Regions from separate parts of the Streptomyces sp. NPDC058470 genome, predicted to be linked through region 1. Evidence: riboswitches for the same ligand, from Rfam matches in the RefSeq annotation. Region 1 holds a riboswitch; the other holds the start of a gene.
The links. Region 1 has a riboswitch for ZMP and ZTP ahead of ACFWP7_RS11445 (glycine hydroxymethyltransferase). Riboswitches for the same ligand answer to the same signal wherever they lie in the genome.
Positions count from the first base shown of each region.

Region 1 (7,681 bases):
CCTGCCGGGACGCGGCGTCGAGCCTGACCATGGCCTTGTATACGTCGGGGGCGAGCTGGGCCCAGGGGAGGCGGGGGGTGGGCTCGGGGGCGTACGCCGTGGTCTTGTCGTTGTCCGTCGGCACGGTTCGCGGCGTCTGGGTCTGCGTGGTCGGGGTGTGCGTCGTCATGCTTATGGACCCTACGAGCGGAGTAGCCCAGAGGTATGGTCCATTTCTATGGCAGAAGCATGGGCCACTTTGGGGGTCGACCTGCATGTCGAGCCGACCGGGCCCGGTGTCCGCAGAGGTCTGACGGACGCCCTGCGCGAGGCGGTCCGCAGCGGCAGGCTCGCCCCCGGAATCCGCCTCCCCTCCTCCCGCTCGCTCGCCGCCGACCTGGGCATCGCCCGCAACACGGTCGCCGACGCATACGCCGCGCTCGTCGCCGAGGGCTGGCTCACCGCACGCCAGGGCTCGGGCACCCGGGTGGCGGAGAGAGCGGTTCCGCGACCGGCGCCGGAATCGGCGCCCCGCACCCGTGAGCCGGGCCACCCCACGTACGACCTGGTCCCCGGCAGCCCCGACCTCGCCTCCTTCCCGCGCGCCGAGTGGCTCAGGGCCGCCCGCCGCGCCCTGACCGCGGCACCGCACGAGGCCCTCGGCTACGGCGACGCGCGCGGCCGCCCCGAACTGCGCACCGCCCTCGCGGGCTACCTCTCCCGCGCCCGAGGCGTACGGGCCGACGCGGACCACATCGTCATCTGCTCCGGTTTCGCGGACGCTCTGACGCTGCTCGGCGCGGTCCTGCACGGGCGGGGCCTGCGCTCGCTCGCCGTGGAGTCGTACGGCCTCGACGTGCACTGGAACCTGCTGCACCGCTCGGGCCTGCGCACCATCCCCCTGCCGCTCGACGAACTCGGCACCCGCACCGACGAGTTGACGGGCGTACGGGCCCTGCTGCTGACCGCCTCGCACCAGTTCCCGATGGGAGTCCCGCTCCACCCCGACCGCCGGGCAGAGACCGTGGACTGGGCCCGCCGCACCGGAGGGCTGATCCTGGAGGACGACTACGACGGCGAGTTCCGCTACGACCGCCAGCCGGTCGGCGCCCTGCAAGGCCTCGACCCCGACCACGTGGTCTACCTGGGCACCGCCAGCAAGTCTCTCGCCCCCGGTCTGCGCCTGGGCTGGCTCGTCCTGCCGTCGTCGCTCGCGGGAGAGGTCTCGGCACTGAAGGGCGGCGGCGGTTGGTCCACCGGCGTGCTCGACCAACTGACCCTCGCCGAGTTCATCACCTCCGGCACCTACGACCGCCACGTCCGTGCCGCCCGCCTCCGCTACCGCCGTCGCCGCGACGCCCTGGTCTCCGCCCTGGCCACCCGCGCCCCCGCGGTCCACGCCACCGGCATCGCGGCCGGCCTGCACGCGGTCCTCCAACTCCCGCCCGGCACCGAGCAGTCGGTCCTGCGAGCGGCAGCCTGGCAGGGCCTCGCCGTGCACGGCCTGTCCCGCTACCGCCATCCGCACGCCGTCACCGATCCGCTCGACGCGCTGGTGGTGGGTTACGGCACGCCGCCGGACCACGCGTGGTCGGGGGCGCTGGATGCGCTGTGCGGTGCGCTGGAGGGCCACTCCTAGCCCGTCCGGCGTTTGAGGACGAGCGCGTTCAGCGCGATACGGGGTCCCGGGGCGGAGCCCCCGAGTACGGGACGGACAGCGGCGGAGGGGGCGAAAAACCCCTACGTCCCCCCATCCACCGGCGCCTCCCCGAACCGCGCCAGCACCAACGCCCCCACCACCGCGACCGCGAACCCCAGCACGGCCAGCCACGCCAACCCCTCCCGCGTACGATCCCCCAGCCACACCACCCCCACCAGCGCGGGCCCGACGGTCTCCCCCACGACCATCCCGGCGGTGGCCACGGTCACCGACCCCCGCTGCAAGGCCGACGTGAGAAGCAGAAACGCCGCACCTCCGCCGACGAGAAGCGCGTACGTCGCCGGGTTGCGTAGGAGGTATCCGACGGCGAGTTCGTCGATCAGCCGCACCGCCACCTCGACCACCCCGAACCCCAACCCGGCCCCCAACCCCAGCACAAGCGCCCGCCCCCGCCCGGGCAACCGCCCGCCCACCGCCCCCAGCAGCAGCACGGCCACCGCGGTCCCCACCATCGCGTACCTCAACGTGTCGGACCCCGCCCGGTCCCCCTCGGCCCCCGACGCCAGCCCCAGCATCGCGAGCCCGGCGCACACCACTCCCACCGCACCCCACTCGACCCGGCTGAGCCGCACCCGCAGCAGCCGCGCCGCGACCACCGCCGTCACCGCCAGGCTCGCGGCGAGCGCCGCACCCACCGTGTAGATGGGCAGGGATCGCAGCGCCGCGATCTGCAGCAGAAACCCGGCGCCGTCGAGCGCGAGCCCCACGAGATACCGCCACTGCCGCAACGCCCGCAGGAGCAGCGCGGCATCCACCCCGGACCCGCTGCCGGAGCCGCTGCCGGAGCCGCCGCCGGACCCGCCGCCGCCGGACCCGCCGCCGCCGGAGCCGCCGCTGTCCGAGCCACCGCTGCCTGAGCCGCCGTCGCCGGCTGCCGCCGCCCGCGCGGCCATCGCCTGCAACACCGTCGCCGTACCGAAGCAGACGGCCGCACCAAGGGCACAGGTCATTCCAAAGAGCACGCAGTGACTGTAATGAAGCGGAGGCGTGTGGCCGTCGTCCTCCTTGGTCTCGGCCGGGTGGGCCCGGGCTCATCTGGCACCGGCCGGGTGGGCCCGGAAGAAGTCGGTCAGTTCTGCGACTGCGGGGCCCACGTGTCGCTCCTTGTCGTGGAGATCGACATGACTGGCGCCGTCGATCCAGTGGAGTTCCTTGGGGCCACGGCCGCTCTGGAACGCCTCGACGCTCATCCAGGGGTCACCACTTGGCGTCCCACGACCATCAGCAGGGGGCGCGGCACGATCAGCTCGACGAAGCGGAAGGCGTCGAAGGACACCATGCGGTCGATGCTTGACCAGGTGAGGAACTTCGCCGAGCGCGGATGCCGAGCGCGGTCGGTGCAGTAGTCCTCGAAGCCCTCGAAGCCCTCGAAGCCGTGCCGGCCGCCCAGAGCGCGGGCCTGCTCGGCGGTGTCGGGGAACAGCTGGAAACTCGGGACGCCCTCGCCGCGTGCTTCGGCGGTAGGGGCGGTAGGGACGGCAGGTGTGGTGCATGCAGCTGCAAGGCGGAGGCGGGAGTCGACGCGATGGGGGTCCCCCCGCTTGAGCGAAGCCGAGAGTGGGGGAGTCGGCGAGTGACGACAACGCGGCTGGGGGTCCCCCACTCCCTTAAGGCAGTGGGGGAGTGCGTGCCACCCCCCGCGTCTGCGGCACGATTGGCCGGACAGGTCCTAGCCCAGTCCTAGCCCAGTCCTAGCCCAGTCCTAGCCCTACGTCTCGACCGTGAGCACCGCGTCGAGCTGGGCGAGCCCCCAGTCCAGGTCCTCCTTGCTGATGACCAGCGGCGGGGCGATCCGGATGGTGACCCCGTGGGTGTCCTTGACCAGAACACCCCGGTCCATCAGCTTCTCGGAGATCTCCCGGCCCGTTCCGTACGCCGGGGCGATGTCGACACCCGCCCACAGCCCGCGCCCGCGCACCTGCGTCACCTGGCCCGTGCCCGTCAACAGCCCCAGCTCGTGGTGCAGATGATCGCCCAGCTCGGCGGCCCGCCGTTGGTACTCGCCCGACCGCAGCATCGCGATCACCTCAAGGGCCACCGCACAGGCCAGCGGGTTCCCCCCGAACGTCGACCCGTGCTCACCCGGCCGGAACACCCCGAGCACCTCGGCCGAGGACACCACCGCCGACACCGGCACGACCCCGCCCCCGAGCGCCTTGCCCAGCACATACACATCGGGGACGACCCCTTCGTGCTCACAGGCGAAGGTCCGGCCCGTCCGACCCAGCCCCGACTGGATCTCGTCCGCGATGAACAGGACGTTCCGCTCACGCGTCACCTCGCGCACCCCCTGGAGGTAGCCCTCCGGCGGCACCAGCACCCCCGCCTCCCCCTGGATCGGCTCCAGCAGCACGGCGACGGTCTCCTCAGTGACCGCCGCTCGCAACGCCGGCAGATCCCCGTACGGCACGACATCGAAGCCCGGCGTGTACGGCCCGAAGTCCGCCCGCGCCTCCACGTCCGTGGAGAAGCTGATGAGCGTCGTCGTACGGCCGTGGAAGTTGTCGCTCGCCACCACGATCCTCGCCCTGCCGTCCGGGACACCCTTGACTCGGTACCCCCACTTCCGGGCCGTCTTCACCGCCGTCTCCACCGCCTCCGCTCCCGTGTTCATCGGCAGCACCATCTCCATGCCGCACAGCTCCGCCAGCTGCGCGCAGAACTCGGCGAACCGGTCGTGGTAGAACGCCCGTGACGTCAGCGTCACCCGCTCCAGCTGCGCCCTCGCCGCGTCGATCAGCCGCCGGTTGCCATGGCCGAAATTCAGGGCCGAGTATCCGGCCAACATGTCGAGATAGCGGCGCCCCTCGACATCCGTCATCCAAGCCCCGTCCGCCGTCGCCACGACAACCGGCAGGGGCTGGTAGTTGTGCGCACAGTGCGCGTCCGCCGAGGCGATGTACGCCCGCGTGGTCTCCGTAGCGCTCACGGGATCCTCCGTTTCCTACCGCACAGGGGAAGGCGAGTGGGATCGGCTTCCGGCCCATTCCTATCGTCCCTCTCGTCGCCCGCATGATGGACTCGGAAGCCTCGCGATCCGGCGTGCCCGGTAGGGTGACCGGCGGGCCGTGACTGGCGCGCTGGGATGGGAACGACCATCGGGGAGCGGCTCGCAGACCGAGTGCCGTGCGCCTGGGCCGAACCGTGAATCGTGAATGCCCTACGCCACGCCGTCCGGAGGCCGCCATGTCACAACAGCCCCTTTCCACCGAGTCCACCGCCTTCCGCAGCGCCCTCGAAGTGATCCGGGCCGTGGAGCCCCGCGTCGCCGACGCGATCAGCCAGGAAGTCGCCGACCAGCGCGACATGCTCAAGCTGATCGCCTCCGAGAACTACGCCTCCCCGGCCACCCTCCTGGCCATGGGCAACTGGTTCAGCGACAAGTACGCCGAGGGCACCGTCGGCCGCCGCTTCTACGCCGGCTGTCGCAACGTCGACACCGTCGAGGCCCTCGCCGCCGAGCACGCCCGCGAACTCTTCGGCGCCGAGCACGCCTACGCCCAGCCGCACTCCGGCATCGACGCCAACCTCGTCGCCTTCTGGGCCGTCCTCGCCCAGCGCGTCGAAGCCCCCGCGCTCGCCAAGGCGGGCGTCCGCAACGTCAACGACCTCACCGAGGCCGACTGGGCCCAGCTCCGACGCGACCTCGGCAACCAGCGCATGCTCGGCATGTCCCTGGACGCCGGCGGCCACCTCACCCACGGCTTCCGCCCGAACATCTCCGGCAAGATGTTCGACCAGCGCTCCTACGGCACCGACCCCGCCACCGGCCTCATCGACTACGAGGCACTGCGCACCTCCGCCCGTGAGTTCAAGCCCCTGATCATCGTCGCCGGCTACTCCGCCTACCCCCGCCTGGTGAACTTCCGCATCATGCGGGAGATCGCGGACGAGGTCGGCGCCACGCTGATGGTCGACATGGCCCACTTCGCCGGCCTCGTCGCCGGCAAGGTCCTCACCGGTGACTTCGACCCCATCCCGCATGCCCAGATCGTCACCACCACCACGCACAAGTCACTGCGTGGCCCGCGCGGCGGCATGGTGCTGTGCGACGAGACCCTCGCCGAGCAGGTCGACCGCGGCTGCCCGATGGTCCTCGGTGGCCCCCTCCCGCATGTCATGGCCGCCAAGGCCGTCGCGCTCGCCGAGGCCCGCCGCCCCGACTTCCGCGACTACGCCCAGGCCGTCGTCGACAACGCCCGCGCCCTCGCCGAGGGCCTGATGCGCCGTGGCGCCACCCTGGTCACCGGCGGCACCGACAACCACCTCAACCTGATCGACGTCGCCTCCTCCTACGGCCTCACCGGCCGCCAGGCCGAGACCGCCCTGCTCGACTCGGGCATCGTCACCAACCGCAACTCCATCCCCGCCGACCCGAACGGTGCCTGGTACACCTCCGGTATCCGCATCGGCACGCCCGCGCTGACCACGCGTGGTCTGGGCGCGGTGGAAATGGATGAGATCGCAGGTCTCATCGACCGCGTCCTCGCCGCCGCCGAGCCCGGCACCACCGCCAAGGGCAAGCCGTCCAAGGCCCAGCACGTCCTGGACCCGAAGATCTCCGACGAGATCTCCCACCGCGCCACCGACCTGCTCACCGGCTTCCCCCTCTATCCGGAGATCGACCTCGGCTGACTCTTCGTGGCCGGGGCCCGTGCTTTATGGGTCTCGTCGGCTTCACGGCTTCACGGCTTGATCGAGTCTCGTGGCGCCCGCGAGGGTCACGAGCGTCGCGGCGTTCGTGAACATCGCGGGCGCCACGAGACTCACAAGTCGATTAGCTCCTGTCGCGGTCCCGGCTCCCGCTTCGTCCGCCGTCGGGCCACCGGGACCAGCGGACGCAGCACCAGCACCATCGCAGCTCCGGCCGCGGCTCCCGGTATGGCCCACCACCAGTCGGTACCGTCGCCCGGCGTTGCGGTGGCCGTCACAACGGACTGGTCGGCGGGCCCGGAGGCGGGGGATGCGGCGTCCTCCGTCTCCCAAGGCGCCGGATAGATCGCCCCGGAGCCCGCACCTGACGACTTGCCCAGCACGCCGAGCGACTTGAACAGCGCCCGCACCTCGTCCGGCTGCTCGGCCTTGTGCCAGTAGCCGTTCGTGGACTGCGGCACGTCGTTGGCCGTGTGTATCCAGACGTCTCCGCCTCCTGCGGTGTCCGGATACACACGGTCGACCCGCCACGGCGACACGTCATGGACCAGCCACGTGACATTGATCTGACGGCCGTCGCCCACGCCCAGCCCGGGCGGCTCCTCGCGTGAACCGCTGGTCGGGTCGCCGAGCAGGCCCTGCAACTCGCCGTATTCCTCGTCCGAGTAGTACAGCGCGGCCGTCTCCTCGCTCTCCGGCGAGACCACCAGCACACTCGTCGGACCGCCCGCCGCCGCAACCGGTGCGCTCAGCAACACCACGGCGACTGCCATCGCCAACGCCCCGAACGCCCCCAGCACCGTGACCAGTTCACGAATCCTGCGCATCCCAACCCCCCCAAGCAACCAGTCGATCCAGGTGCGGCGCCGCCCGCCCGCACACTGCGTGTCACTTCTGGTACACCGCTCGACGCGTCCGGGTTCCCATTCCGCCCGGACCTGTTTTGGACCAGCTCCAGGGCCAGCTCCGGTTGCCAGCTTCGGGGTCGGCTCCGGGGCCACCTCCGGGACCAGTTCCGGCTCCCGGGCTAAGTCCCGGGCTCGTCGGCGGACCGGTCGGTGGACCGGTCGGTCGGCTGGTTGACGGACCTGGCGATCTCCACCGCCCGTGACTTGGACGCCACGCCCTCCAGCCGCAGGGTCATGTCACCCCCGTGCGTCCAGAGCAGAGTCGGTCCTGCGGTCCGCTGTGAGCGGGTGAACCGGTCGCCGTGCTCGTCCACCAGCCAGAGCTCCAGGAGATGAGGCTCGGGGAACCACAGCGCCTGATTCGCATAGTCCGTGCTCGCGCCCAACGGCACCCACTCAGGCTGCTCCGACACCATCTTGG
Region 1 covers NZ_JBHXMF010000012.1:81,482-89,162, forward strand. The annotation lists gene ACFWP7_RS11415 (carboxymuconolactone decarboxylase family protein) at 1-169, opposite strand, end outside; gene ACFWP7_RS11420 (PLP-dependent aminotransferase family protein) at 218-1,618, shown strand; gene ACFWP7_RS11425 (hypothetical protein) at 1,720-2,649, opposite strand; gene ACFWP7_RS11430 (hypothetical protein) at 2,731-2,889, opposite strand; gene ACFWP7_RS11435 (hypothetical protein) at 2,886-3,302, opposite strand; gene rocD (ornithine--oxo-acid transaminase) at 3,408-4,628, opposite strand; ZMP/ZTP riboswitch at 4,758-4,844, shown strand; gene ACFWP7_RS11445 (glycine hydroxymethyltransferase) at 4,886-6,334, shown strand; gene ACFWP7_RS11450 (hypothetical protein) at 6,466-7,179, opposite strand; gene ACFWP7_RS11455 (hypothetical protein) at 7,380-7,681, opposite strand, start outside.

Region 2 (7,681 bases), on a different contig from region 1:
CGACGAGCGGGCCTTCTTGAAGGGTCGCCCGGTCCACGACGGTCGCGTAGTCGTCCATCGTGCCCGCGACGCACAGCTTGGTGCCGGCGGGGTTCATCGAAATCCCGTGGTGGCGTGAGTCGTTGACCCACGTGGTGCGGTCCGTGCTGGTCGCCGGGTTCTTCGGCAGGGTCTTCACGCGCGTGATCCTGTCGGAGGCGATGTCGTACTCCAGGAAGCCGTTGAAGAACGACACCTGGAAGTACAGCTTGGACTCGTCGGGGCTGAACGCGGCGGGCCGGACCGCGTCGGAGAAGTCCGTGAGACCGATCGCGTCGAGCCGCTGACGCATGTCGATCACCTTGACCTGCTGGAAGGTGGCCGCGTCGACGACGGTGATGTACCTGTTGCCCTTCGTCCAGTCCAGCCACGGGTCGTCGAGGGCGGTGGTGACGTCACCGATCGCCATGTTCCAGATGTACTTGCCGTCGCTCGTGAAGATGTTCTCGTGCGGCTTGTCGCCGGTGGCGAAGGAGCCGAGCTGACTGCCGGTGTTGATGTCGAGGACGTGCACCGTGTTCGCGGTCGAGGCCGAGACGGCGACGCGGGTACCGTCGGGGGACACCGCCATGTGGTCGGAGCGGTAACCGGACACCGCGTAACGCCAGTTGACGTTCCCCGTGGCGACGTCGATCGAGACGACGTCGGCGAAGCTCGGGCGGGAGACGACCACGGACTTGCCGTCGGGTGTGGAGTACATGTCGTCGACGAACTGGTCGTGGCCCTCGCCGACGCCGCTGCGGATGGCCATGAAGTAGATCCACTTGATCGGATCGGCGTTGATCTCGGCCAGCCGGGCCTCCTTGTCCGGTATGACGTTGATCCGGCCGATCTTCGCGAAGTCACCGGTGGACTTGATGACGTCGGCAGTGCCGTCCCAGTTGTTGCCCACGAACATCACCTCGCGCAGCTCGGCGGCGGAACTCTGCGCGGTCGCCGCTGTCGCCGTGGCGCCGAGAGTGAGGGCGAGGACGGCGGCGATGGAACAAAGGCGTCTGGGGCTGAGGTCGGACATGGTGGCTCCTTGTCGTCGGTGGGGAGTGCGGGTGAGAACTTGCCCATGGCAAGGCGCGACAGGGGGCATGACAAGGGAGATTCTGAACACGCCCGCGTTCAGATTGACTTACTGGAAAGTAAGGAGAGGACGGCCCTCTCCACAAGGGTCCGTACACGACAAAATCGTCGGAGCACGAACGGTTCATCGGACGGCCGGAGGGGGGACGTGTGGCGGGCAGGCTCAAACAGCCGACCGGCCGGTACGGGGGCCGGACCGCCGAGGAGCGGCGGGCCGAGCGTCGCGGCCGGTTCCTGGACGCCGCGCTCCAGTTGTTCGGCGACACCCCGGGTTTCCGGGCCACGACCGTAGCCGCTCTGAGTGAGGCGGCAGGCCTGTCGACCCGCCAGTTCTACGAGGAGTTCCGCACTCTCGAAGACGTCCTTGCCGCCCTGCACCTTCAGGTCAATGACTGGGCCGAGGAGTCCGCCCTGGCCGCACTCGCCGACGCCCGGGACCTGCCGCTTCCCGAGCGGGCCACCGCGATCTTCCGTGCCTACGCCACGAACGTGACGAGCGATCCGCGCCGGATCCGCCTCACCTTCGTCGAGATCATCGGCGTGAGCCCGCGACTGGAGGAACAGCGGCTCGCCCGCCGTGCCCGCTGGGTGGGCTTCATCTGTGCCGAGGCTGCCGTCGCTGTCGCACGCGGGGAGGCGGCGCGGCGCGACTACCGGATCGCCGCCACGGCGTTCATCGGCAGCGTGAACGGGCTGCTCCATGACTGGAATGCCGGGTGGCTGGACGCGACCCTCGACGAGGTGGTCGAAGAGCTTGTCCGGCAGTTGCTGGGGATCTTGCGGCCGACGGGGAGGAGCGGGTGAAGTAACGGCGTGGGCCGGAGGCTGATCCTCCGGTTCGGGCCGCACCGAGTTGTTAATCCGGCAGCTGCCTGATTAGTGTGGAGGGTGCCCGCCGAGCTCAGGAGGTTCCATGGCAGCCGGACGGAACGCACAGACACAGCGGGGGCCGGGCAGACCGCCGGCCGACGCGCCACTGCCAGACCTCGTGGAGATCCATCAGCGCGGCCTTGAGGCGTTCGCGGAACTGGGCTACGAGGCGGTGTCCGTACGGCAGCTCAACGAGCGCCTCGGCATGGGGCACACCTTCATCCACGACCGGTACGGATCCAAGGAAGTCTTCTGGCGGGCGGTCATGGAATCCGCCGTCCGCGACACGACCGACGAGGTTATGGCGGCCGTCGCCGAGGAGCAGCCCGTCGACGACCTCTCCCTGCTGATCGTCGGCGTACGGGCCTTCCACCAGGCCGCCGCCCGCCGCCCCCACCTCTCGCGTGTCATCGACTACGAAGCCGGCCGCGACTCACCGCGCCTGGCCCACCTCTACGCGCTGATGAGCCCGCTCAACGACATGGGCCGACCGGCCTTCGACCGGCTCGTGCGGGAGGGGACGCTGCGGGACATCCCCTGGTACCTGTTCCACTTCGCCGTCACCAAGCCGATGGCCATGTACAGCCAGGGACCGCTGGCGCGGATGTTCGGCCGGAGCGACGACGCCGATGATCACACCTTGATGAGCACGCTGGTCCTCAACGGCCTGCTCACCTGCAACAGCCCGACAGAAGCCGGAGTTCCCCGATGACCGCAGTCCAACGCTCCAACAAGAACACCACCGTGTGGTGCCTCACGGCCGTTGTTCTCCTCGGTCAGATCCTGGCGGCCTTCGTGCACGGCCTGACGATGCTGGTGATCGTGGTAGAGGTCGGCTTCGTGTTCCTGCACGGGGCGCAGCGCTACGGCGGGCGCGCCATCGGGGTCTTCGTCGTCGGCGGACTCGTCATCAGTAACGCCCTGGAGAACCTCAGCATCCAGACCGGCTTCCCGTTCGGCCACTACCACTACACCGGCGACGGCAAGATCTTCCAGGTGCCGTGGTTCATCGGCCCGTCCTACCTGGCCACCGGGTACCTCGCCTGGATCGTCGCCACGGTGCTGCTCGACGACGTGCGCCGCAACTCGACCTGGCTGACCAGCATCGGAACCCCCGTCGTCGCCGCGTTCGCCATGACCGCCTGGGACCTTGCCATGGACCCCTCGTTCTCGACGATCGAGGGCCACTGGGTGTGGGAGAACGGCGGCGGGTTCTTCGGAGTCCCGCTGGGCAACTTCCTCGGGTGGACCTTCACCGTCTACCTGTTCATGCAGGTCTTCGCCCTCTACGTGCGCAGCCGCGGTCCACTGCCGACCGCACAGCCGGAGTCGACCACGGCCAGTGACCTGCAGGGCGTACTCCTCTACGCGGCGACGACGATCTCGTTCTTCACGGAGTTCGTCACCGGCAGGCACACCACCGTCACCGACGCTGCCGGCGTGACCTGGAGCACCGCCGACATCTACGAGTCATCGGTCCTGCTCACCGTCTACGGCATGTGCTTCATCGCCCTCCTTGCTCTGCTGCGTATCGCCCAGCGGCGGACCACGACTGCGACGTCGGCCCCGCAGGACAGCACGGTCGAGCGGACGGAGCCGAACCCGGAACGCCTGTCCGCCTAGGTCCCCTGGGGGGGGAATGGCGGCAGGCCGCGGCCGTCGGTCCGCAGGCCGGTTCACGCCGGCATGGGCGGCCTCGGTCAGTTCGTCGTCGGCTGCCCGACGAGCGCCCGCGCCAACTCGACGACCCGGACCAGCCTTCCGGCCCCGGTGGTGCTGCGATGCAGCCGCTGCCCCCGCTCGGATTCCAGCTCCGCCCGGGGATCCACCGGCAGCGCGTGGAACCCCGGACCCGAACCAGCCGCAAGCCGCTCGAAACACCCGTGCGTCACCAGGGTGACCTCGTGCCCGGCACGCGCCGGGCCGAGCCCGAGACCGGTGTACGGCGCACACCGCCTCGGGACCCCTCGGTCATGATCGCCACTCGCACGGCGGCCAGTATGGCGGGAGTTACTGCGGCGCGGTCGCGAGTTGGCTCGCCGACGGGGATCCAGCCGCCCGCCGCGGCGGCCGGCGAAGTCGTTCCGCTGCCGTGACGGTCTGCTCCAGCAGGACCGCGATCGTCATGGGGCCGACGCCACCCGGCACCGGCGTGATCAGCGAGGCCCGGTCGCGGGCGGTGTCGAAGTCGACGTCTCCGACGTTCCCGGGGTTGTAGCCCGCGTCGACGACGACGGCTCCCGGCTTGATGTCCTCGCCACGGATCAGCCGCGGCCGCCCCACGGCGGCCACCACGATGTCCGCCTCGCGTACGACCGAGGACAGCTCGGTCGTACGCGAGTGGCAGTACGTCACCGTCGCGTCGCGGCACAGCAGCAGCATGCCGACGGGCTTGCCGAGGATCGCGCTGCGGCCCACGACGACGGCGCGTCTGCCGGCCGGGTCCACGTCGTACGCGTCGAGGAGCCGCATGATGCCGCCGGGAGTGCAGGACACGAAGCCGGGCAGCCCGAAGCTCATCGCCGAGTACGAACTCAGCGTCACCCCGTCGACGTCCTTCTCCGGCGCGATGGCCTCGAACGCGGCACGCTCGTCGATGTGCGGACCGACGGGGTGCTGGAGCAGGATGCCGTGCACGGTGGGGTCGTCGGACAGCGTGGCCAGCGTGTCGACCAGTTCCGCCGTCGTGGTTCCGGCGGGCAGGGCGACGTGCCGTGACTCGATACCGGCCCTCCGGCTGCGGTTCTGCTTCATCCGGACGTACGTGACGGAGGCGGGATCCTCGCCGACCAGTACCGTCGCCAGACACGGCGACGCACCCGTGCGGTCCTTGAGGTCGGCCGCGCGCTGCGCGGTCTCCTCCACGATGCGGCGCGCGAGACCGGCGCCGTCCATGAGCTGGGCCTGGGACATGAGCCACTCCTGAGCGTCACTGACACAATCGCCCAGGCGCGCGGCAAAGACCCGTTCGTCAGACCGCTCCCCGGTGGTACTCCACCTCAGCGCCAGTCACGGCCCGCCGACCAGCCTAACCCGTGGGATTTCCGGTCGGCGCGGGTGTTTCCGCTCGCGGCCCGAACGGTCAGCTGCCGCTCTCCGCGGGCGGAGCCGTCGGGTCGACTCCGGCCAGGAACCCGTTGGCCTGCGCCTCGGTGTCCGCGGCGCCGATGGCTTTGGCCCAGCGGGCGACCTCACGGGCCAGCGCGGCGGCTCCGGCCTCGTCGCCCGCGTCGCGGGCCAGGACCGCCAGGAGCATCTGCTGCGAGAGGGTTCCGGGGACGGCTCCGGCCCGTGCGCCGAGCTCGGTGGCTCGGCTCCAGCGCTCCAAGGCCCGTGCGTGGTCGCCGTGGTCGTGGTCGTGATCGCCGAGGTGCCGCAGCGCCTCGCGGGCGAGCAGGGGGTCGGCCGGCTCAGCGGAGTCGGCCGTGCGCAGGGCGGTTTCGTAGTGGCCAGGAGCGAGGTCGCGCTCGGCGAAGAGATTGTCGGCGATGAGACCCAGGTACATCTCGGCCCAGCCTCGGCGTACATCGTCCGGAGCCCGCTCACGCAGGTTCTCGGCGCGTGAGCGGAGAGCAGCGAGGGCCTTCGGGTCCTTGCCGTCGGGTCCGGGCCGGAACGAGCCGTCGATATGGACAAGACCGAGGTAGTCGTGGCGGAGCCAGAGGCAGTCCAGGTCCCAGCGATCGTGGCGGTGCGCCCCTGCGAAGGCCTTCTCGGCGGCGTCGAGCCGAGCGCGCGCCAGGCTGGTCCCACCGAACCAGTCGCTCTCCAGCGAGACTTCGGCGGCGGCCACGGCGAGCCGGGCACGGGCCGACGGATCGGTGACCTCGGCCGCGTCCAGCAGCACCGACGCCCGTTCCCAGCGGCCGCCGATCCTCAACTCGCGGACAGCAGCCAGGAGGTGGTCGAGCGACACGGCCACGGCCGTACGGACTGTGCTTGCGGTGTTCGTCATGCGAGGAACGTAGTAATACGAAAAACTATCCACAAGAAAACTACTTTTGGGGAGGCACGTATGGCGGACCCTTCGGCGGCGGATTCGGTCGACCGGCACGTTGCGGTCTGGTCGAAGGAGCTCGCCTGGATGGACCCGGTCACCGAGGCGATCTTCGTCCGGCTCGCGATCCTGGCCCGGCACACGGTCCAGGTCCGCCGGGACACCCTGGACTCGGACGGGCTTCGACACTGGCAGTTCAAGGTGCTGCTGATGTTGCGCAGGCTCGGCCCGCCTTACGCGGCGAGCCCGTCGCAGCTCGCCGATTTGCTGGGTCTGACCCGCGGCGCACTGTCGGCACGTCTCGGCCCGATGGAGGACGCGGGGCTGATCACCCGCACGAACGAGGCAGCCGACCGCCGCCGTGTACAGGTGAGGCTCAGCGAGGCCGGATATGACGCGTTCGAGCAGCACGTGGCGACGGAGGGCGAGGGTGAGAACGCGCTCCTCGGAGTGCTGACCGCAGAAGAGAAGCGGACACTCGCAGACCTGCTGCGGAAACTGGTGGTGGCAGCCGAGTCCGGCGCGAACGCGACCGGCCCATCCCCGCACTCGCCGAGAAGGTCCAGGTCAGCTGCGAATTGATCCGGACCTTCGGCCACCAGGTCCTTCCTACTCGTCCCATGCCTGCAGCAGCGTGTGTTCGACGATCTTGCCGTCGCGCAGCGACATCATCGAGCTGGCCAGCACCTTCACGCCGTCCGGGTACTGACAGGACTCGGTGAAGGCGACCTGATCGCCCTGGACGACGCACCGCTCCAGCTTGTGGGTCATGTCCCGGCTGTAGACGTCGTTGAGCATGTCGGCGATCTCGCCGCGACCGTGTTTGACCATCGGATGGCTGGGCTGGGTGTTGTGGTCGACGACACGGACCTCCGCGTCGTCCGCGTAGAGCGACAGCAGATCTGCCGCGCTCCGTCCTTCTATGCCCCGGCGTAGCGCTTCGGTGTCGAAGGCGGGGTCTGCCGCGGTACCCATGATGACCTCCTAGCAAGGCCGCGGCCCAGCGAGGAGCGGGCCGCGAAGGGCCTCTTCTTCGAGACTCCTCCGTCCTGGGGCGCGCGGCAAGCCCTGCAGGGACTGTGAGCCTCACGGGTGAGCGGAGCGGAACGGCCGTGTCTGCCGGGGCCCGGAGCCGTTGCTGAAAGCATGATCTCAACACGACGTATTGTCGCCGCCGTTGGTCTCGCCGTCGGTGTCACGGGCCTTGCCGCGCCGATGGCGAACGCCGCCGTCTCCGAGGCGCCGAAGCCGCTGAACCCCATCGCCGAGCTCGACAAGCTCGCTGTGAGCGAAATTCCCGCGGAGTACCAGGCCGCGCTCCCGAGGGTCTCCACCCAGTTGGCCGGGCTCAACCGTCTGAACAGCGGCCTCGACGAGTTGCACCAAGTGACAGACCTGGTCGCGCCCGTCACCGGGGTCCTCCCCGCCATTGAGCCGTAGTCCTCGGGCCTCGACAGCTTCCTCTGCCCCCGGCACCCTAGGTGCCGGGGGCAGACGCGTCTGCCTTGACTTTCACGGGGTCCAGTCCGAGCATCCTACCTAGTAGGTTGGTGAAGTAGGATTCACATGGCGAACAAGTGTTGCCGCTGTGAGCTCTCTACTGATGTTGTTGACAACTGCGTACCGCTGTCGCTACGTACCGGAGGAACCCGCCATGGCCATCACCCGTGAACTGTTCATCGGCGGCAAGGACGTGCCGGC
Region 2 covers NZ_JBHXMF010000011.1:85,759-93,439, forward strand. The annotation lists gene ACFWP7_RS10705 (YncE family protein) at 1-1,054, opposite strand, end outside; gene ACFWP7_RS10710 (TetR/AcrR family transcriptional regulator) at 1,264-1,917, shown strand; gene ACFWP7_RS10715 (TetR/AcrR family transcriptional regulator) at 2,027-2,695, shown strand; gene ACFWP7_RS10720 (carotenoid biosynthesis protein) at 2,692-3,606, shown strand; partial or broken gene ACFWP7_RS10725 (glycosyltransferase) at 3,693-3,958, opposite strand; gene ACFWP7_RS10730 (bifunctional 5,10-methylenetetrahydrofolate dehydrogenase/5,10-methenyltetrahydrofolate cyclohydrolase) at 3,994-4,896, opposite strand; ZMP/ZTP riboswitch at 4,920-5,006, opposite strand; gene ACFWP7_RS10735 (hypothetical protein) at 5,066-5,938, opposite strand; gene ACFWP7_RS10740 (MarR family winged helix-turn-helix transcriptional regulator) at 5,999-6,562, shown strand; gene ACFWP7_RS10745 (nuclear transport factor 2 family protein) at 6,590-6,955, opposite strand; gene ACFWP7_RS10750 (hypothetical protein) at 7,127-7,420, shown strand; gene ACFWP7_RS10755 (aldehyde dehydrogenase family protein) at 7,635-7,681, shown strand, end outside.
Region 2: it holds a riboswitch for ZMP and ZTP, as region 1 does, so the genes downstream of both, ACFWP7_RS10730 (bifunctional 5,10-methylenetetrahydrofolate dehydrogenase/5,10-methenyltetrahydrofolate cyclohydrolase) here and ACFWP7_RS11445 (glycine hydroxymethyltransferase) in region 1, are expected to answer to the same signal.